DNA from 4 places in the Bacillus sp. ISL-39 genome. Region 3 is predicted to be linked to each of the others. Evidence: riboswitches for the same ligand, from Rfam matches in the RefSeq annotation. Region 3 holds a riboswitch; each other region holds the start of a gene.
The links. Region 3 has a riboswitch for thiamine pyrophosphate ahead of J7E37_RS15740 (Ykof family thiamine-binding protein). Riboswitches for the same ligand answer to the same signal wherever they lie in the genome.
Positions count from the first base shown of each region.

Region 1 (4,675 bases), on a different contig from region 3:
ATGCTTGGTCCTAGTTTATTGACTCCGATATTCCAGAGAACCATACAAAGCACGGTCGAGACCAGGCCTGTATATAAAATGCCTTGCATAAAGGAGGAATTCAAGTTGGTTACCGTGAAATCCCTGATGGAAAAAGGGAGCAAAACGAGTAGGCCGAAAATACCAGAGTAGAGTATGGACATCAACGGTGTGACGGTCGCCATCGCCCACTTGCTGCTGACCGAATAAATCCCCCACATTCCCACAGCTGTCGTCATATAAAGATCGCCTTTATTGAACTGTAAGGAAAATAATGAATTTATATTCCCTTTTGAAAGGACGAGCAAAACACCAAATAAAGAGATGATCATGGCGAGGAACTGAAATTTATTTAGCTTTTCTTTTAGGAAAAGAGATGAGAATGCCGCAATCGAAAACATATTCAATGTCGAGATTAAGCCAACGTTCGTTGCCGAAGTCTTTTCAAGTGCCATGAATTGCAATGCCTGGAATAAGGCGACCCCGGTGACTCCCATTATGAAAAGAGGCATAATGGATTCTTTTGGGGGGATCAGCTTTTTCTCTTTCCACCATACAAGCGGAATGAGACAGATGATCGCGATGGCCCATCTTAAAATGGTCAAGGTGATTGGAGAAGCATGGTCTACAAGCGTCTTCCCCACGATAAAATTTCCGCCCCAAAGAAAGCTCGTTAAAAGTAATAGGAAATGATATTTCACGTCATTTGGCCCCCCTGATCAGTACCATTGTGCACAACGACTTAAGTTATATGAATTATTTTAACATTTCCCTTAAAATACAAAAGATAATTTTGTATAATTAATTTAATTCAAAATTATTAAAAATATAATGTAAATATAGTTTAATAAATTCAAATATTGGCGGTTATTTCGCTGGTATTCGGAATTTTTAAAAAGGGGGTTGAATCTTGGAATCTGTTGTAAGCAAGGTTTTGGATAATGTGGATATTAAAATCCTGGACTTCTTGCAAAAGGATGCTCAGTTAAGCAACCTGGAACTCTCTAAGCGAGTGAATTTATCTGCGCCCGCAGTTCACGCCAGAATCAAGCGACTGGAAGGTGAAGGATATATTAAAAAGCAGGTCGCAATTTTGAATCACGAGAAGCTTGGCTTTGATTTACTGTGCTTTGTTTTTATGAGCACCAATATGCATCAGTTAGAAAAGTTGGAATCATTGGAAGAAACACTAGAAACAATGGAAGAGGTGTTAGAGTGCCATTGCCTCACTGGGGAGTATGATTATCTGTTAAAGGTAGCCTGCAAAGATCGCAAGGGGCTGGAGATGTTTATCAGGAGGCTGAATGAACTAGGAATCACCAAAATCCAGACAAGTCTGGCACTAAGGGAAATCAAAGACTCGACCGTCCTGCCAATCAGTGGGGAAGTGTGAGCAGTTTACAAGCTGCTATGGGTGACATGGGGACGAATTCGGGTGCCAGAAAAAAGTATACAAGACAGTGGAAAACGCAGCTGAATTACACGTGATAGTCACGATGCATTGGCCAGTCTTTGGCAGGCATAGTTTTTTCTTAAATGAATCTTCCCTGCGAAAGAAGAATGGAACTAAAGAGAATTTTCCTAATGAATAGATTAAACAATGGATAGAACGTAGAGGAAGACAGCCTTCAGGCATTATTTTGGTATTCTAGAGTAAAGATTTAAGTTGACTTTATTTAGTAGATTATAAAGCTATTTTTCAACGAACATAGATTATACGAATTAAAAAACTTTTGTTTGTTTTCCAAATTGTGTATAATAATAAAGAACTGAATAGCAATAACTAGGGGTGCCCAATGGCTTGGGCTGAGAAAGGAACGCGCTAAGTTTCTTGACTCTTTGGACCTGATCTGGATCATACCAGCGTGGGGAAGTTAAGATGTGCAAAGTATTTTTTGTGCAAAAAACATTCGCGGTTAAGCCGGTCCATCTTTATGTGGACCGGCTTTTTTACATACTAGAGAACTTCCTTGGTGCCAGGTCTTGTCCCTTAATTTTAAAGAGGGAGAGATGATCAATGACAACAGCTAATTCTTTAAACCAGGACAGCATTTCAATTATGTCAAGCTTTTCTGGAAGCAAAAAAGTGTATGTGGAGGGGTCTAGGCCGGATATAAGAGTTCCGATGCGGGAGATTGGATTAAGCCCGACCAGCAGCAGCTTTGGAGAGGAAAACAATGAGCCGGTTCGTGTGTATGATACAAGCGGCCCATATACGGATCCTTTGTTTACCTCTGATCTTAGAAAAGGTCTTCCTTTGTTGAGAAGGCGGTGGATTCAGGAACGGGATGATGCAGAAGAGTATGATGGCCGAAAAATAAAACCCGAGGATAACGGCTACCGCAATGAGCAAGATCCGCGTGCCAATCATAAGGTGTTTCCAGGCTTATCCCGCAAGCCATTGAGGGCAAAAAAGGGAAAGAATGTTACCCAGCTTCACTATGCAAAGAAGGGAATCATTACGCCAGAGATGGAGTTTATCGCGATTAGGGAACATATGGATCCCGAATTTGTCCGTGCTGAAGTGGCAAGAGGCAGGGCCATCATTCCAGCCAATATCAATCATCCTGAGACGGAGCCAATGATTATCGGCCGGAATTTCCACGTAAAAATAAATGCGAACATTGGGAACTCGGCCGTTTCCTCCTCGATTGAGGAGGAAGTGGAAAAAATGGCTTGGGCTACCCGATGGGGTGCAGATACAATCATGGATCTGTCGACAGGAAAAAATATTCATACGACACGCGAATGGATTATCCGAAACTCCGCTGTTCCGGTGGGGACCGTTCCAATTTACCAGGCGCTTGAAAAGGTCAATGGCATTGCCGAGGACCTTACGTGGGAAGTGTACAGAGATACCCTTATCGAACAAGCGGAGCAAGGGGTTGATTATTTCACCATTCATGCCGGCGTACTCTTAAGGTATGTGCCGCTTACAGCGAAACGATTGACCGGTATTGTATCGCGTGGCGGCTCGATCATGGCTCAATGGTGCCTGCATCATCATAAAGAAAACTTCTTATATACACACTTTGAAGAAATCTGCGAAATCATGAAAACCTACGATGTGGCGTTCTCTCTGGGAGATGGTTTGCGGCCGGGATCGATCGCGGATGCCAATGATGAGGCTCAATTTGCTGAGCTCGAAACACTTGGGGAGCTGACGAAGGTCGCGTGGGAACATGACGTACAGGTGATGGTGGAAGGCCCTGGTCATGTACCGATGCACCTGATCAAGGAAAACATGGATAAGCAATTGGAGATTTGCCAGGAAGCACCTTTTTATACGCTTGGCCCGCTTACGACAGATATCGCGCCGGGATATGATCATATCACCTCTGCAATTGGAGCTGCGATGATTGGCTGGTATGGTACAGCCATGCTCTGTTACGTGACGCCAAAAGAACATTTGGGCTTGCCAAATAAGGACGATGTGCGCGAGGGAGTCATCACTTATAAAATTGCCGCTCATGCCGCCGATCTGGCAAAAGGCCATCCAGGAGCACAAAAAAGGGACGACGCCCTGTCAAAAGCCCGTTTTGAATTTCGCTGGAAAGATCAATTCAACCTTTCTTTGGATCCTGAGCGCGCATTGGAATACCATGATGAAACGCTGCCGGCTGAAGGGGCTAAAACTGCCCACTTCTGTTCCATGTGCGGACCAAAATTTTGCAGCATGAGAATTTCCCAGGATATCCGGAATTATTCAAAAGAGCACCAGCTGGACACGGAGGAAGCAATTGAGAGAGGGCTGGTCGAAAAAGCCGAGGAATTTAAAAAAACCGGAGGAAAGCTTTATAGATAATTTGAGGATATACAGACGTTGAAAGTAGAATGCGGGAGCCGCTTTTTATTCAGGAAAGCGGTCCCTGCTTTTAATGGGGGGGAATCTGGATGAGGAAGCAGCTGCATGTCATTTCAGATGGAAAGCTTTCTCTAAAAGCTTTTGCCGAAATAGCAGGTGAGGTGGAGGCTTTTGCCGACAAGTTCCACTTAAGGGAAAAACATCGGACTTCAAGAGAGATTTATCAAGGTGTCGAACTGCTTCTTAAGGAGGGTATCCCTCTTCAAAAAATTGTGGTCAATGATCGAGTGGATGTGGCATGGGCATGTAAAACTGGTGTGCAGCTTGCTTTTCACAGCCTACCTGTGCAGGTGGTCAAAGAGCATTTTCCTAGCCTGCCGCTTGGCTGCTCCGTGCATTCGCCTGAAGAAGCCCAGGCAGCGGCAAAACAGGGGGCAGATTATCTCCTATTTGGCCATCTGTTCAACACGCATTTAAAGGATGGAATTCCGCCAAAGGGGACCGAAGCTCTTAGGGATGTCAAAAAGGGGTTGGCGATCCCGGTCATAGCAATTGGCGGTATAAAACCAGAAAATGTTCAGCAGGTACTAGAAGCTGGAGCAGATGGAATCGCGGTGATGTCGGGGGTTTTACAGGCTGCAGATCCTCGTGAGGCAGCAAAGATATTTTTTAAGAAACTGCATGGGAGGCATAAGGAATGAGAAAGCATTTTGACTCCTTAATAATCGGAGGGGGAATCATCGGCAGTTCGATCGCTTTTCAGCTGGCGAAAAGAGGATACAAAGTGGCTGTTTTAGAAAAGGGAAAGATTGCAGGAAAGGCGTCAGGGGCAGCGGCTGGTATGTTAGGAAC
Region 1 is NZ_JAGGQM010000025.1:188,669-193,343, reverse strand. Features, by position in the region: gene J7E37_RS17845 (DMT family transporter) at 1-719, opposite strand, end outside; gene J7E37_RS17840 (Lrp/AsnC family transcriptional regulator) at 929-1,411, shown strand; TPP riboswitch at 1,794-1,907, shown strand; gene thiC (phosphomethylpyrimidine synthase ThiC) at 2,036-3,823, shown strand; gene tenI (thiazole tautomerase TenI) at 3,913-4,524, shown strand; gene thiO (glycine oxidase ThiO) at 4,521-4,675, shown strand, end outside.
Region 1: linked by a shared signal. The riboswitch ahead of thiC (phosphomethylpyrimidine synthase ThiC) and the one ahead of J7E37_RS15740 (Ykof family thiamine-binding protein) in region 3 are both predicted to bind thiamine pyrophosphate.

Region 2 (4,675 bases), on a different contig from region 3:
TGAGCTTTGGCTTTGGCCCAAATGGAGCAGGATTTTGGACGTACTGGAATGTGCCAAGGCCGTCCATGCTGGTTCCGCTTGCCCATCTGCCAGCCGCACTTTCGTCTCCCTCTGAAAGATTAAACAGCACGTAGGAAACTTCCTGTTTTTCCAGGTGTTTCGGGAAGGTGCTTGGCACCACTACGTTTTCCTTTGCTTCCAATTCCTTTATAGCAGCGATCCACTGGTTTTGGTGCATTGTGTCTCTTGCCAGCAGCCAGGATAGCATATCCCTTACGCCGCGGTCTGTCGTTTCATAGTAAAGTCTGGCGACCTGGAGCCTGCCCTGGGACTCAGCATTCAGGTTAGCCCTGAAGTCTGCGAGAAGATTGCCGCTCGCGATGATGTAATCTGCCGTCCAACGGTTTCCAACGCTGTCAGCCGGCATTGCTCCCAAACCTGATACGATGATATGCTGTGGATTCATGCCCCCTAAAATCGCTTTCATCACCGGATCCTTTGCTGCTTCCTCTTGTGCGCCAACAGGAGCTCCATCTAACAGCCTGGCGACCATGGTAGAAAGCATTTCAATATGGGCCAGCTCTTCTGTACCGGTATCCATCAAGAGATCCCGATATTTTCCGTCACCGCGCGTATTCCATCCCTGGAATAAATATTGCATTGCAACAGAGATTTCCCCGAATTGTCCGCCAATAACTTCCTGCAGCTTTTTGGCGTAGACAGGGTCTGGCCTTTCCGGTTTCGCTTGATACTGTAATTCCTTAACGTGATAAAACATCGTATTCCTCCCCAAAACGAAATTCACACTCCACTGCTATGATATGGGCGATTTCAGTTTAAGGAACTTGGACCTGCAAAACTGAGGGGAATTCCAGGTTTGTATTTCTTTTGTGTTTAGCTCATTTATTTAATAAGAAAGAAATAGAATGGAAAAGGATCTTATTTGTGGTGATGGTTTAATCGAAATCCAGAATGAGGGGGGAGGAACAATATCCTTTTTTAAGAGAAAAGTAAAGTCGCCTATTGAAGTGATTCATGAAAAATTACAAAGAAGGCAAAAAATGAACTTGACTAAGAACCCCTTAGAAGAAGAGAGAAAAATCATCCAAGAGATAAAGTTGAAGACCAAGGAACTAAATAAAAACAATATTACTAGAACGAAAGCCTACCTGGACTTTTATAAGAAGCACCCGGAAATCAATTGGGCATTACTGGCCCATATGGTCTCAAGGAATGCCGGATGGAGCATGACAGATTTAAAAGCAGAGCTATTAACAAGGCTGTTACCCAAAAAAGAAAAAAGCTCGTTTTTCTCATTCCTTGAACGAGGGAATTGGCTTATCTTCCAGGATGCATTTCCACAGCTGCTGCTTTATGAAGAAAGTCTTAAAAGGAAAGAACCGTTATTCAGGCTGCTTCCCCACTTTAATATTTCGGTCTTTATTGAGACGATATGGGATTATTATTGGGTATCATCTAATTCACCCCTGCTCACAATTGGTTTAATTATCAATGAACAGAACTATATTGAAAATAGAGTCATCCAAAACCAGAACTATATCAAGGATGTATTCAGTACCCTGGAGTTTGAGATACAGGATTTTTTGTCCTTCAATCAAATTCTTTTCCCCTACAATGACTATGGTGTGACTAAACTTGCTGGGCAGACAGTGAATCAGTTTCAATCATTGCATGAACGAATCCAATTAGGAAAAAGACTGTATGCCATCCTTTTTGATACAGAAGTATTGAAAAAAGTGGAAGAGTGGGCCACGGCACATTCTCATACAGGTTCAAGAAAAAATTACTGGCCTCATATCTTCAACGATGTGCATGAAGGAATTCCCGGACTTAACTATCAAATTAAATTGAGTTCATGCAAGCTAAAACCAGGGGCAAGAAGAATCTACAGCCCAAAACTTCAAAACACCTGGAAAAACGTTACACATCCTGAAGCAGAGGCTGGAGAATGGTTCGGTGATTATAAAGTATTGAATTATCTTACCGGGATAGAAGAACCTTCTATTGGAAATATAGAATATGATTACTGCCAGACACTTGAAAAGCTGGAACTTGCCGCTTCTGCGAAGAAGATTATTTCTATCATTGATTAAGATATGTTTAACTATATGAAGAAGAAAACGGTTTATTTTTCTAGACGAATCATAAAACATTCTATATAGTAGAGATGACAATTGGAGAATAGGAAATGTAGGGGAGCCGGAAGTGCCGGCTGAGAAAGTGTCCATAGATGCTGACCCTTTAACCTGATCTGGTTAGTACCAGCGTAGGGAACATCTTCTGATAGACGTTTTTCGTTTATTATGGATTTATTCATGCGCTTGGGATTCCCTGAGCGCATTTTTTATTTTATTAACTTTACTTTAGCCTTCTTTTCCGCCTTCATTGTCAAACAAATAGAGAAGAGGGGAAAAACATGAAGAAATTATTAATCTTGTTTTCTGCATTTTTGTTAGTCTGGGGTCTGGCTGCCTGTTCTTCAAGTCAGTCATCAATGGAGAAGGAAGACAAATTGAAGAAGGTGTCAATTGTGCTTGATTGGACGCCGAACACAAACCATACGGGAATCTATGTCGCAAAAGAAAAAGGCTATTTCAAGAATCGCGGTTTGGACGTAAATATAATCCTCCCGGGGGAAGCAGGAGCAGACCAGCTTGTCGCATCAGGAAAATCGGAATTCGGAGTAAGTTACCAGGAAGGAATCACGCAGGCTAGAATCCAGGGGATACCGCTTGTTTCACTGGCGGCTGTTATTCAGCATAATACATCTGGATTTGCCTCTCCAAAGGCTAAAAATATAGTTTCACCAAAGGATTTTGAAGGCAAAACATATGGCGGCTGGGGATCGCCAATTGAAAAAGCTGTAATCAATTCATTGATGAAGCAAGAAAATGCCGATGTCGAGAAAGTGAAGATTGTTAATATGGGAGACTCTGACTTTTTTACAGCGGTAAATCGTGATATTGATTTTGCCTGGATTTATTATGGTTGGACAGGAGTTGAGGCGGAAATTCGTAATGAATCGATCAATATGGTTTATCTAACAGATTTCTCAAAGAAACTGGACTACTATACACCCGTCATCACCACGAATGAAAAAATGATCAAAGATGATCCGGAAACAGTCAAAGAATTTATGGCTGCACTAACAGAGGGTTATGAATTTGCGATTGAGCATCCAGCTGACAGTGCAGATATTTTGATTAAGGCGGTACCTGATTTGGATGAAGAACTGGTGAAGAGAAGCCAAGAATGGCTATCCCCTAGATACCAGGATGACGCTGAGCGCTGGGGTGAGCAAAAGCTGGAGGTTTGGCAGAATTATAGTGATTGGATGTTTGAGAATGACCTTTTGGAGAAGGAATTAGAAGCTGAAAAAGCCTTTACCAATGAATTTTTACCAGAAAGGGGGAACTGATGATGGCAACAGCGTTAGTGAGTGTACAAATCATACCTAAAGCTTCTTCTGCAGAGGAGGTCATTGGATTGGTGGATGAGGCAATCAAAATCATTGATAAGTCTGGTGTAAATTATGAAGTCCATCCGCTGGAAACAACAATGGAGGGTGAACTGGAGCAACTGTTAGCGGTGATAGCTGAGATGAACAAAAAGATGATTGAACTTGGAGCTCCGAATGTCATATCCCAGGTGAAAGTCTTATATCAGCCAGAGGGAATTACGATGGGCAGGCTGACGGAGAAATATCGGCAATGAACACATTATGGAATAGAGGATGGCGGCCATTTATGGTCCTCCTCCTTTTCTTCTTGTTTTGGGAAATGATTACTCTTGTACAAGAGATACCGGCATGGCTGCTGCCTGCTCCTTCTGTCATCTTTAAGGAAGCGGCAGGGAGTTATCCTTTATTTTTGCCGGATATAGGAGCAACCCTGACATTGGCGATTACCGGGCTTTTGCTGGGATCAACCATCGGATTTTTGATTGCCATGATACTCCACTTGATACCTTCTATGAGAAATGCATTTTATCCATTGTTGATTCTATCGCAAAATGTACCGATTATCGTTTTAGCCCCTCTGTTGGTCATTTGGTTTGGTTTCGGCTTTTTGCCCAAGTTGCTCATTATCATTCTAGTTTGTTTTTTCCCGGTCACTATTGCTTCATTGGATGGTTTCAGCAATGTTCCGGGAGAACTTCTTCATTACATGAGGATGTCAGGCGCCACACGGTTCCAGACATTTTCGAAGCTTGAACTCCCTAATGCACTGTCCCCTCTGTTCTCTGGATTGAAAATAGCAGCGACTTACAGCGTCATGGGTGCGGTTATTTCAGAATGGCTGGGAGCTGAGAAGGGAATTGGCGTATTTATGACACTATCTTCCTCAGCCTTCAGGACAGATCGTGTGTTTATTGCCATTTTCATTATTATCTTTTTCAGCATGCTGCTCTACAGTGTAATTGTGATGATTGAAAAGAATGTAATAAAATGGAATGTCAAAAGTGAGGAATGATGGAAGTGAAAATCAGACTTGAAAACGTCAGTAAATCCTTCAAAGACACAGGGTTAGTGCTTGATGATCTGTCTTTTTATGTGAAAGAAGGAGAATTTGTTTCCATTATTGGACCTTCTGGCAGTGGTAAAAGCACCATTTTTCAATGTATTGGCGGCTTGATCGAACCTGAGGAAGGCATA
Region 2 is NZ_JAGGQM010000019.1:117,254-121,928, forward strand. Features, by position in the region: gene J7E37_RS14905 (manganese catalase) at 1-778, opposite strand, end outside; gene J7E37_RS14910 (DUF2515 domain-containing protein) at 1,062-2,114, shown strand; TPP riboswitch at 2,204-2,311, shown strand; gene J7E37_RS14915 (ABC transporter substrate-binding protein) at 2,438-3,439, shown strand; gene J7E37_RS14920 (thiamine-binding protein) at 3,442-3,735, shown strand; gene J7E37_RS14925 (ABC transporter permease) at 3,732-4,493, shown strand; gene J7E37_RS14930 (ABC transporter ATP-binding protein) at 4,493-4,675, shown strand, end outside.
Region 2: linked by a shared signal. The riboswitch ahead of J7E37_RS14915 (ABC transporter substrate-binding protein) and the one ahead of J7E37_RS15740 (Ykof family thiamine-binding protein) in region 3 are both predicted to bind thiamine pyrophosphate.

Region 3 (4,675 bases):
GCCAAGGCTTGGATGATAGCATACACTTGGCACTTCTATCGAGCTATCTGAAAGGTATTGAAGGATTGTTTGATTTTCTTTAGCCGCAACGTCAGCACCGTTGATTGTTACATTTATTTTGCCAGACAAGACCTCATCTTCCTTTCTGTATAGAAATCGCTCTCTTTCTCACTACCCAAACCACGAATGACTTTAACCACTTTTATGAGAGTTTTTTGAAAATGGCTCTGATATTACAGATTATTAAAAATCATTGTTCTTTAATAAAGTTCTTACCTTCCAAAAAAACCACAGAGGTCATTATTTGTTTGTACGTCTTCCACATTTTTGCTTTTAGGGAGATTAAAAAAATTAACATATTGGACAAAAAAAAGCCCTACCTGATTAAGGCTTTGAGATTATTTACTATAAAAAGCGGCAAGCATCATTTCCCGCTTCATCAGAGGAAAGAATATACAGCGTCTTTCCATTGGTGGATTTTTCTTTAGTAAAACCCAAATTCTCTAGTTCACCGTAATCTCCAACAACAATGATGGCTGAAGCAAAAAGCAATGCCTGCAGATGGAATAGAGAAACATCAATCACTTCTGTTAGTGAATCTCCAGGTTTGAGTGCTTCCAGGACAGCAATCCTGCCATGGATTCCAAGGCTTTCAAAAGCATATTCCATACTGTCGGCCATGGATTCGGAAATGACCGAGGCAGAACTGATGACGTCATTCCAATTCTCATCAAAAACATAAGCATGCCACGAAGATTGTTGTTCATTCCCCACTAGAAAATCAATTTTAAGAAAATGCTGGTCATCATCAAATTGATAAACCGATTTCACTATATTCACGCTTCCCTCCATTAGTAAAGTAGAGATAGTTTCCCACTGTAAGCAAAAGTTAATGAATCCGTTTTGCATGTTTTAAAATCGTTAGTAAATACTTACAACGACGGAAGCCTAGGCATGAATCTTTTTGTTGAGGGAAGAAGTAATATACAAAATACTAAACAGAGCAGGAGGATGAGAGAATGGAGCAAAAACAAAACCATAAACATTTCAATGAGGAAGATGAACAGCACAGTATGGTATGCAATGACCAGTTATTTTTTCAGGAATTAAGAATAGCAGCTGAAGAGGCTGAACGAGACCGCATCGATACAGATCAAAATAAAGCAAAATAAAAAGAGAAAGGCAATTAGCCTTTCTCTTCCTATTGAGGGTTAGTAAAGCAAGTATTTACACAAAGTGCTTTAAATAAGGCTCTTTTCTCAAACTTGGTTGCAATTCGACTGCAAAATAGGCTGTCTTTCTTCGCAAAGTTGACTCTTTTACGAGAAAAGAGCATGCAAACTTTAATACCGACCTGCCAAATGGCCTTATATTACGTTAAAATCGGCTTTAGGATTTTAACAACAACCTTTACGAAAACAGCCTTAACTAATGAACCGGTCTCTTTCCGCCGCATCTTCTTCCCGCTGTGCTTCTCTTTCTTCATACCAAAATTTAATATGAGTCAGGATGGAGAAAACGAGGAAAAAGTTCATCGACCAGACACTGACAAACGGGGCCATCCCACCGAACTCAATCGTCTCATACTGTTTAAATACCATTACAATATATGACTCAATGAACACAAGGACAAAGCCGGCTACACCTGCAATTGCCATTCGCATCATAATCAAAAACCACCTTATCGTATTATCAGATTATTTAAATAATACGACTAATTATTGATTAACGCAACTGTTTTGTTCACTAATTCGCCATATTTGAACGTTGACAATTTGGCGTAGTCCGTTTTACCTAAATCTTTTCATGGACATCATTAATCTTCGAGCTCGGTCCGGCTTATCTATTCAACTTCTTTTGCTTTTGCATGATCTCATATGATTTTTCTATTATATCTGTTAATACATCGCCTTTGTATATCCTGCCGATTTTTGTATTCTCTTGATAATATTCGACAATCTCATCTAGTTTATCAGATGTTTCCTTGGACACTCTCACATTCAACTGAATTCTCTGGGCCTCATTCATGGAACAGATTTCCCTCCAAATCCTTTACTTCTATGTAAAATATACTATTCATCAACTTGCTAGCAGTTTGATATTATGTAGATATGCGTCGCTAACTCTGCCGCAATGTCTTTTATTTTAACATAATCTATCACCTTACAACACTATGTTGTTTTTCCTATCCTCTTACAGGGTAATTTATATCAAGATTTGTTTTTCTGGCGGGAATTGGGAATTATATAGGGTTTCTTTTTCCCTCACAACTGGAATACATAACTGCATAAACTTACCTTCCTTGTTGCCCTATTAAAATTCGAATGACATGGAGAATTTCTATGAAGCTTACAAAATGGTCTTACACAAAGAGATATAATATCAAAGCGCAATTTGATGTTTTTCCAAATTCAGTCGTTTTATTCCGCCAAATCAAAGAATACTACTTCGTATATACTGTTAATTGGTCTTTAAAGGATCCCGTTGTATCTAAATCTGAACTGGCGGAAATGGAGCGGCTTCTTAATAAGGAACTGGGCACCCTTGAAAGCTACAGGCAGAGAAAGTATTTCCATAACCATTCCGAATGAATCAAATTTTGAAAATTAGCCATTTACAATTCAGCCTATTTACATTAAGATGATTTTGAAAACAACAACTGTATAGGTTTTTGCACTAGGGGAGCTTTTGGCTGAGAAGAACTTTGTTCTGACCCTTATTACCCGATCTGGATAATACCAGCGTGGGGAAGTGCAGGCGAAGCTCTTCGTTATATCTTTTTTTATCTGACGATAGAATTCAACTGCATCCACCACGCTGGATGCAGTTTTTTGTTTTCTACCCAATGAACAAAGGAGATGTAATGGTATGAAAGAGATTTTTTGCGGTACAAGTGAGATTACAGGGGCCAGGTTTTCCATTTCCCCAATGTCAGACAGGTTTGTTGACATTATCCTCTCTGCATTGAAGGAAGTTGATACGTCAAAGGTTTGGATGGAGACAGATGATGTCAGCACCTGTGTGCGGGGACGTTCTGAACATGTTTTTGACGTTGTTAAAGCCATATTCCTGAATGCTTCAATCGGTGGAGATCATGTGGTCCTGAATGCCACGTTTTCAAATGGATGTCCCGGTGACAGTGCAGGGGATGCTTTTATGGCGGAAGATTCAAATGTAATGAATGATGAGCGTTCTCAAAAAATCAACCAGGAGGTCGCAGCCCAGTTTGCTCTCTATCCTTTAGGAATTCCTGGATATATGAATGTAATCATGGATCAAATAAAAACTGTTGAGCAGCAAGGTGTCTTTAGCGGAGGAATTCATTATGCCTCAAGATTGGATGGCGATGCCAATAAGGTTTTTACCGGAATAGAAAGTGCTTTTGATGGTGCCCGGAACAGTGATTCTTCACATATTGTTATGACGGTGACCATGTCGGCCAACAGTCCTTCCCGTAAGGAGGAACGATAATGCTCGCAAACTGGAAACTTCGAGAGGTTGTAGTTTTATCCGTACTGGCAGTCGTTTTTGGCGTAATCTACCTTCTGTTCTTACAGTTCGGCAATGTGCTTGTAGGCATGTTCGGACTAATCGGCTATGACTTGATCTTCGGGATCTGGTTCATCGTTTCCATCATAGCTGCTTACATCATCAGAAAGCCTGGAGCAGCGGTGTTATCAGAAACAATTGCAGCAACAATCGAGGTCATGCTTGGAAACGCTGTTGGTCCGCGTCTGATCCTGGCCGGGATTATCCAGGGACTGGGGGCGGAAGCTGCTTTTGCGGCAACCAAATGGAAGAACTATTCTACATGGGTTCTTGTAGCAGCAGGAATGGGGGCTTCAATCACCAGCTTCGCATGGGGTTACTTTTTAGGCGGCTTCTCCGCTCTATCACCTGGTTATGTAACAGCCATGTTTGTCGTCAGGCTTATAAGCGGAGCAATCTTAGCAGGTCTTTTAGGTAAATACATAAGCGACAGCCTCGCTAAAACAGGAGCATTGAATAGCTTCCCGCTTGGAAAGGAAGCCAGAAAGGCAAAGCAGAACCATGATATTTCAGCCTAGTCTGCCATTTCTTGAAGTGTCAAACGTTACGTTCCGATTTGAGGATGATCAGAAGGATGTTTTAAGGAATATCACTTTTGATATTAATGAAAATGAGAACATTCTTGTACTGGGTCCAAGCGGTTCGGGTAAGAGCACACTCGCATACTGCATGAATAATCTATATCCAGCGTCTGTTGATGGAATAATGAGCGGCAGTATAAAGTTCAGAGGCAAGGAATTATCCTCCTTCGAATCCGGAGAGATAAATCAAAAAGTCGGATTGGTCATGCAGGATCCTGATTCCCAGTTTTGCATGCTGACTGTCGAGGAAGAAATAGCTTTTGTATTAGAGAATATTCAGTTTCCCAGATCGGAAATGAAAGAAAGAATAGATTATGCCCTTGACTTAGTAGACATAAAGCACTTTAAACACAGGCTTATTCACTCACTCTCCGGCGGGCAAAAGCAAAAACTTGCGATTGCCTGTGCATTGGCAATGGAACCTGAATTATTAATACTTGATGAACCTACTGCCAATCTAGACCCCGCCTCAGGGTTCGAATTGGTCCGGACGTTAAAAAGATTAAAGAATAAACACTCGTTCAGTATCCTCGTTATCGAGCATA
Region 3 is NZ_JAGGQM010000021.1:14,356-19,030, forward strand. Features, by position in the region: gene fdhF (formate dehydrogenase subunit alpha) at 1-129, opposite strand, end outside; gene J7E37_RS15715 (hypothetical protein) at 406-840, opposite strand; gene J7E37_RS15720 (hypothetical protein) at 1,020-1,172, shown strand; gene J7E37_RS15725 (hypothetical protein) at 1,425-1,667, opposite strand; gene J7E37_RS15730 (hypothetical protein) at 1,840-2,028, opposite strand; gene J7E37_RS15735 (hypothetical protein) at 2,343-2,591, shown strand; TPP riboswitch at 2,669-2,767, shown strand; gene J7E37_RS15740 (Ykof family thiamine-binding protein) at 2,869-3,471, shown strand; gene J7E37_RS15745 (ECF transporter S component) at 3,471-4,067, shown strand; gene J7E37_RS15750 (ABC transporter ATP-binding protein) at 4,051-4,675, shown strand, end outside.

Region 4 (4,675 bases), on a different contig from region 3:
GCTTTACATTGTTTTTTAATTTTTTTTTGGGAGGAAGACTATGAAATTAACGACTAAGATTTTGATTGGCCTTGGACTTGGCGCAATGACCGGGCTGATCCTCAATATTTTCTCACCTGAATTGTTCACTGTTTTAGATAAATTCCTATTTACACCCCTTGGCAAGATATTCATCAATTTAATCAGTATGCTTGTCGTACCGATTGTCCTGTTTTCAATTATTCTCGGAACCGCTGGGTTAGGTGACCCCAAGAAACTTGGGAGGATTGGTTTTAAGACTGTAAGCTTCTTTTTAGGTACAACAGCGATTGCAATTACAATTGGTCTTGCGCTGGCATTTTTAATCAAGCCTGGCTTGATGGGCCAGTTTGATACCAGTGGAGCAGAATTCAAGGCTGAAAAGGCCCCTCCGGTAAGCGAAACCTTTTTAAATCTTATTCCAGCGAACCCGTTTGAAGCACTTACTGCTGGCAATATGCTGCAAATTATCGTGTTTGCGCTATTTATCGGGATTGCTTTAACAGCACTGGGTGACAAAACAAAAGGGATACTAAATCTGGTCGAACAAGGTAATGAGATCATGATGTATCTGGTAGGCCTTGTCATGAAGTTTGCTCCTTATGGAACTTTTGGTTTAATTGCTACGGCTATCGGAAGTCAGGGAATCGATGCCATCAAGGCGATGGGAGTATATATGATCGTCGTTGTTCTGGCTCTCGTTGTCCATGCGATTATTACTTATGGATCTGGTGTCTATTTCATTGGTAAGAAAAATCCATTTTGGTTCTTCAAGCAATTCTCCCCGGCGATGGGTGTTGCCTTCGGTACATCGAGCAGTAATGCAACACTTCCGGTTTCAATGGAAACAGCACAGAAGAACCTTCGTGTTCCTGAATCTGTCAGCAGCTTTGTGCAGCCTCTTGGAGCGACAATCAACATGGACGGCACAGCAATCATGCAGGGGGCAGCTACCGTCTTCATCGCACAGGTATACGGTGCCGACCTTACAATGGCCGAGCTTTTAACGGTTGTCCTGACTGCAGTGCTTGCAAGTATAGGGACGGCAGGTGTTCCAGGTGTTGGTTTGATCATGCTGGCGATGGTACTCCAATCAGTAGGCCTGCCAGTCGAAGGGATTGGACTAATACTTGGCATCGACCGTCTGCTCGATATGGCTCGAACGGCTGTCAATATTACTGGCGATGCAGCTTGTGCGGTCATTGTCTCTGAATCTGAGAAAAAGCATGCGTTAAGGCCTGAGAAAAGTAAAGTGAAAAAGGTGGCGGACGACCGCTCCCTTGAATATTTAGATTAAAGTAGAAGAGACCCCGCCGTTGCCGGCGGGGTCTCGTTGTTCAGGTATATGTCAGATTTCGATCTTTGTCAAAGGCAGCAGCATGATAAAAGACGTTTTGTCAGGTTCTGATGAACAGGCGAGTATGCCTTTATGCTTTTCGATGATTTCCCTGCAGACGAACAATCCAAGTCCGGTTCCAAGTGTTTTGGTCGTGACGAATGGCTCAAAGATGGTTTTTAACAAATTGTCGGGTATGATTGGCCCATTATTCGAAATTTCTATTTTGATATGGGTATCATTCACGAAATATCCTTTTATTTCAATCTGTGGATCATCACGGTACTGGCTCAATACGTCAATGGCATTGAAGATGATGTTGATGAGGACCTGCCTGATTTCATCAGCATAGCCGTACAAATCCATATCCTCGGCTATATCCTTGATCACCCGGACATTCGTGTCAAGGATGCTGGGATACAGGAAATTTAAAACCTCATCAATCATTTTATTCAAAGAGAAATGCGTTTTTTCTTTTCCAATCAGCTCTTTTTTTGATAGCAGCAAGAATTGCGAAATCCGGAAATTCAGTTGTTCAAGCTCGCTTGAGATGATATCGAGATACTTCATATCTTGATGTTCAGATCTTAAGAGTTGGATGAAGCCCTGAATAGAAGTCAGCGGATTGCGGAATTCATGGATGAAGCTAGACGTCATTTGCCCAAGCAATGTCAGCCTGTCTTTATGTGTTGAATCTATGAACTGGTTCTTTTCCTCGATGATCTTGTTTTTTTGTTCATTATAATAAGATACAGCGTAATACAAAAAGGTATCGAAACAGTAATTGATCGAGTTGATGGCTTCTTGCATTTCTGTCCATTCCATATTCATTTTATGAAGATGTTTGTATAGAACGGAGCGTCCGGAATTGACATTATAGACAAAATCGCCAATGTTTATGTCAGCACGTACTCGTTCTTCTCCGACCATGAAAGCAAGCTCCTGAATATGTTCTTCCAATTCCTCACTTGTCTTGGAAAACACCGAGAGAATGATTGCATACATTCTCTCAGCGTTCCTGCTTATTTTCTCTTTATATGGATCATCTTCTGAGACGATGATTTTTTCCGTCCAGTCAGCTATGAGGTTTTCTTTTTCACTAGTCAGGAAGCTAAGCAATCGGTTATCCGTAATTGGCAGCATTTCATTAAGTCCCCCAGTTTTTCATTTCGGTATTAAAGATTCGAGGAAAAATCTTAAATCCCTTTGTCGAATATTAAGAACATCCGCTGAATTGCGTCGAATAGCTAAAAACGTGACAAAAGAAGGATTTTTTTAGCAACATTGAAAGAGTTTTGTCTATTGTGTCATCGACATTTATTGAGAAGTGCAGAGTTTGCTGACAGGTTATACTTGTTATTAAATTGAAGAAGTAGTATATTCATAGTGTAGAAACTAAATAATAACCACAAGGGGAGCTGTGTGAAGCAGCTGAGAGTGAGCGGCCGAGTTCTTACCCTTTGAACCTGTTAGTTAATACTAGCGAAGGAATGTGGATGCGATAGGAAAGCAATCTTGGGAATCCTATATCGATCCCCACGATTGCTTTTTTTGTTTCTGAAGCAGAAAAGGCGTGTTAGAAACGGACCTCATTCTGAAAAGAAGGAGGAACAAAACATGAAACAAAAACAAACTCTCTTTTTAGTGGAAATAGCCGTATTTTCCGCACTGGCTTATTTGCTTGATTTATTTTCCGGGTTTTTATTTTCAAGAATCTGGCCCCAGGGCGGGTCAGTGTCGATTGCGATGGTGCCTGTATTCCTGATGGCATTCCGCTGGGGAATAAAGGGCGGCGCAATAACTGGGCTGCTATTGGGACTCTTGCAATTCATCCTTGGTTTCTCGCAAATATACCACCCTGTACAGGGATTCATCGATTATTTGGTGGCATTTACTGTGCTGGGAGTTGCCGGTATTTTTGCAAGGCAGGTCAAGGAGAACATCCAGAGTGGGAATAAGAAAAAGTGGATTGGTTTGATCATCGCTGGTACCTTCATTGGAAGCTTGCTACGCTTTATCGCTCATTTCTTTTCGGGCTGGATCTTTTTCGGTGTATGGGCGCCAGAAGGACAGCCAGCGTGGCTTTATTCCATTATCTATAACGGTACTTACATGATCCCGAGCATGATTTTAAGTGCAATTATCATTATTCTGGTCATCGGCTATGCACCATCGAGAATGGTTAAGTCGACAGCTGTAAGCAATAAAATGTAGTAGATAGGGGAGCTGAATAGCTCTCCTTTTTTTTATGCGCGTTTTATACATATAAGTGTATGTAATGGGAATGAAGTGATTCTCGGTAAAAGTTTTGTCAATTATATGGAGTTTGCAATAAATATACGTTGCAAGCTTAATCTTAGTGATTTATGTCACAGTGCAACTCGACTTCAACTGGTTAAATAAAGATAATCATTCTCATTTAGAAAAATGAATCATCAAAGGGTTTCATAATAACTATTAAATCTAAAAAAAGGTGATGGCTATGCTGGGTAAATTAAAGACTGGTGAAAAAGGCCGGATCTTGAATATTGCTAGTGCTGACAAATTTGTCAGAAGAAGATTGCTTGATTTGGGAATAGCAGAAGGCTCTGAAGTGTGCGTAAAATGCATACTGCCTTTTGGCGGCCCAGTGATGGTTGAATCCTGCGGGCAATGCATCGGCATTCGCCGCAAAGAAGCATTAAGGATTGAAGTGGAGCGAGTATGATGAATATTGCACTCATTGGCAACCCCAACACTGGAAAAACTTCATTGTTTAATAACTTAACAGGTTCCTATGAATATGTCGGGAACTGGAGCGGGGTAACGGTCGAGAAGAAAGTTGGCCTATTAAAAAATGGCAGGGACCAGCTTATTGACCTTCCTGGGGTGTATACCCTCAATCCACTTTCTAAAGATGAAGGTGTTGTGACGAATTTTTTCCTGAATGAACCATTCGAAAAACTTCTGAATATCCTGGATGCTTCTCAGTTAAGGCGCAATCTTCACCTTACTATGCAGCTGTTGGAATACGGTGCACCTGTCATTATTGGTTTAAACATGCTGGATGTGGCTAAAAACAGGGGGATTCAAATTGATATTGCTAAACTGTCTCAATCATTGGGCGTGGCTGTAGCACCTGTTGTTGCCAGGTCAGGCAAAGGATGTAATGAACTTGCAGAACTGGTGACTGGCGGAGTTATCGGCATCGGGAAGTCGAATCTCATTTATTATGGAAAAGCGATTGAAGCGGGCATCCTGGAGCTTGAGACCAAACTGGCCGGAAAGACGGAACACCCGATTCGCTGGCTTGCACTTCAGCTGTTTGAAGGCAACCCCTAT
Region 4 is NZ_JAGGQM010000031.1:80,313-84,987, forward strand. Features, by position in the region: gene J7E37_RS20435 (dicarboxylate/amino acid:cation symporter) at 41-1,315, shown strand; gene J7E37_RS20440 (histidine kinase N-terminal domain-containing protein) at 1,367-2,497, opposite strand; TPP riboswitch at 2,756-2,862, shown strand; gene thiT (energy-coupled thiamine transporter ThiT) at 2,972-3,568, shown strand; gene J7E37_RS20450 (FeoA family protein) at 3,837-4,061, shown strand; gene feoB (ferrous iron transport protein B) at 4,061-4,675, shown strand, end outside.
Region 4: linked by a shared signal. The riboswitch ahead of thiT (energy-coupled thiamine transporter ThiT) and the one ahead of J7E37_RS15740 (Ykof family thiamine-binding protein) in region 3 are both predicted to bind thiamine pyrophosphate.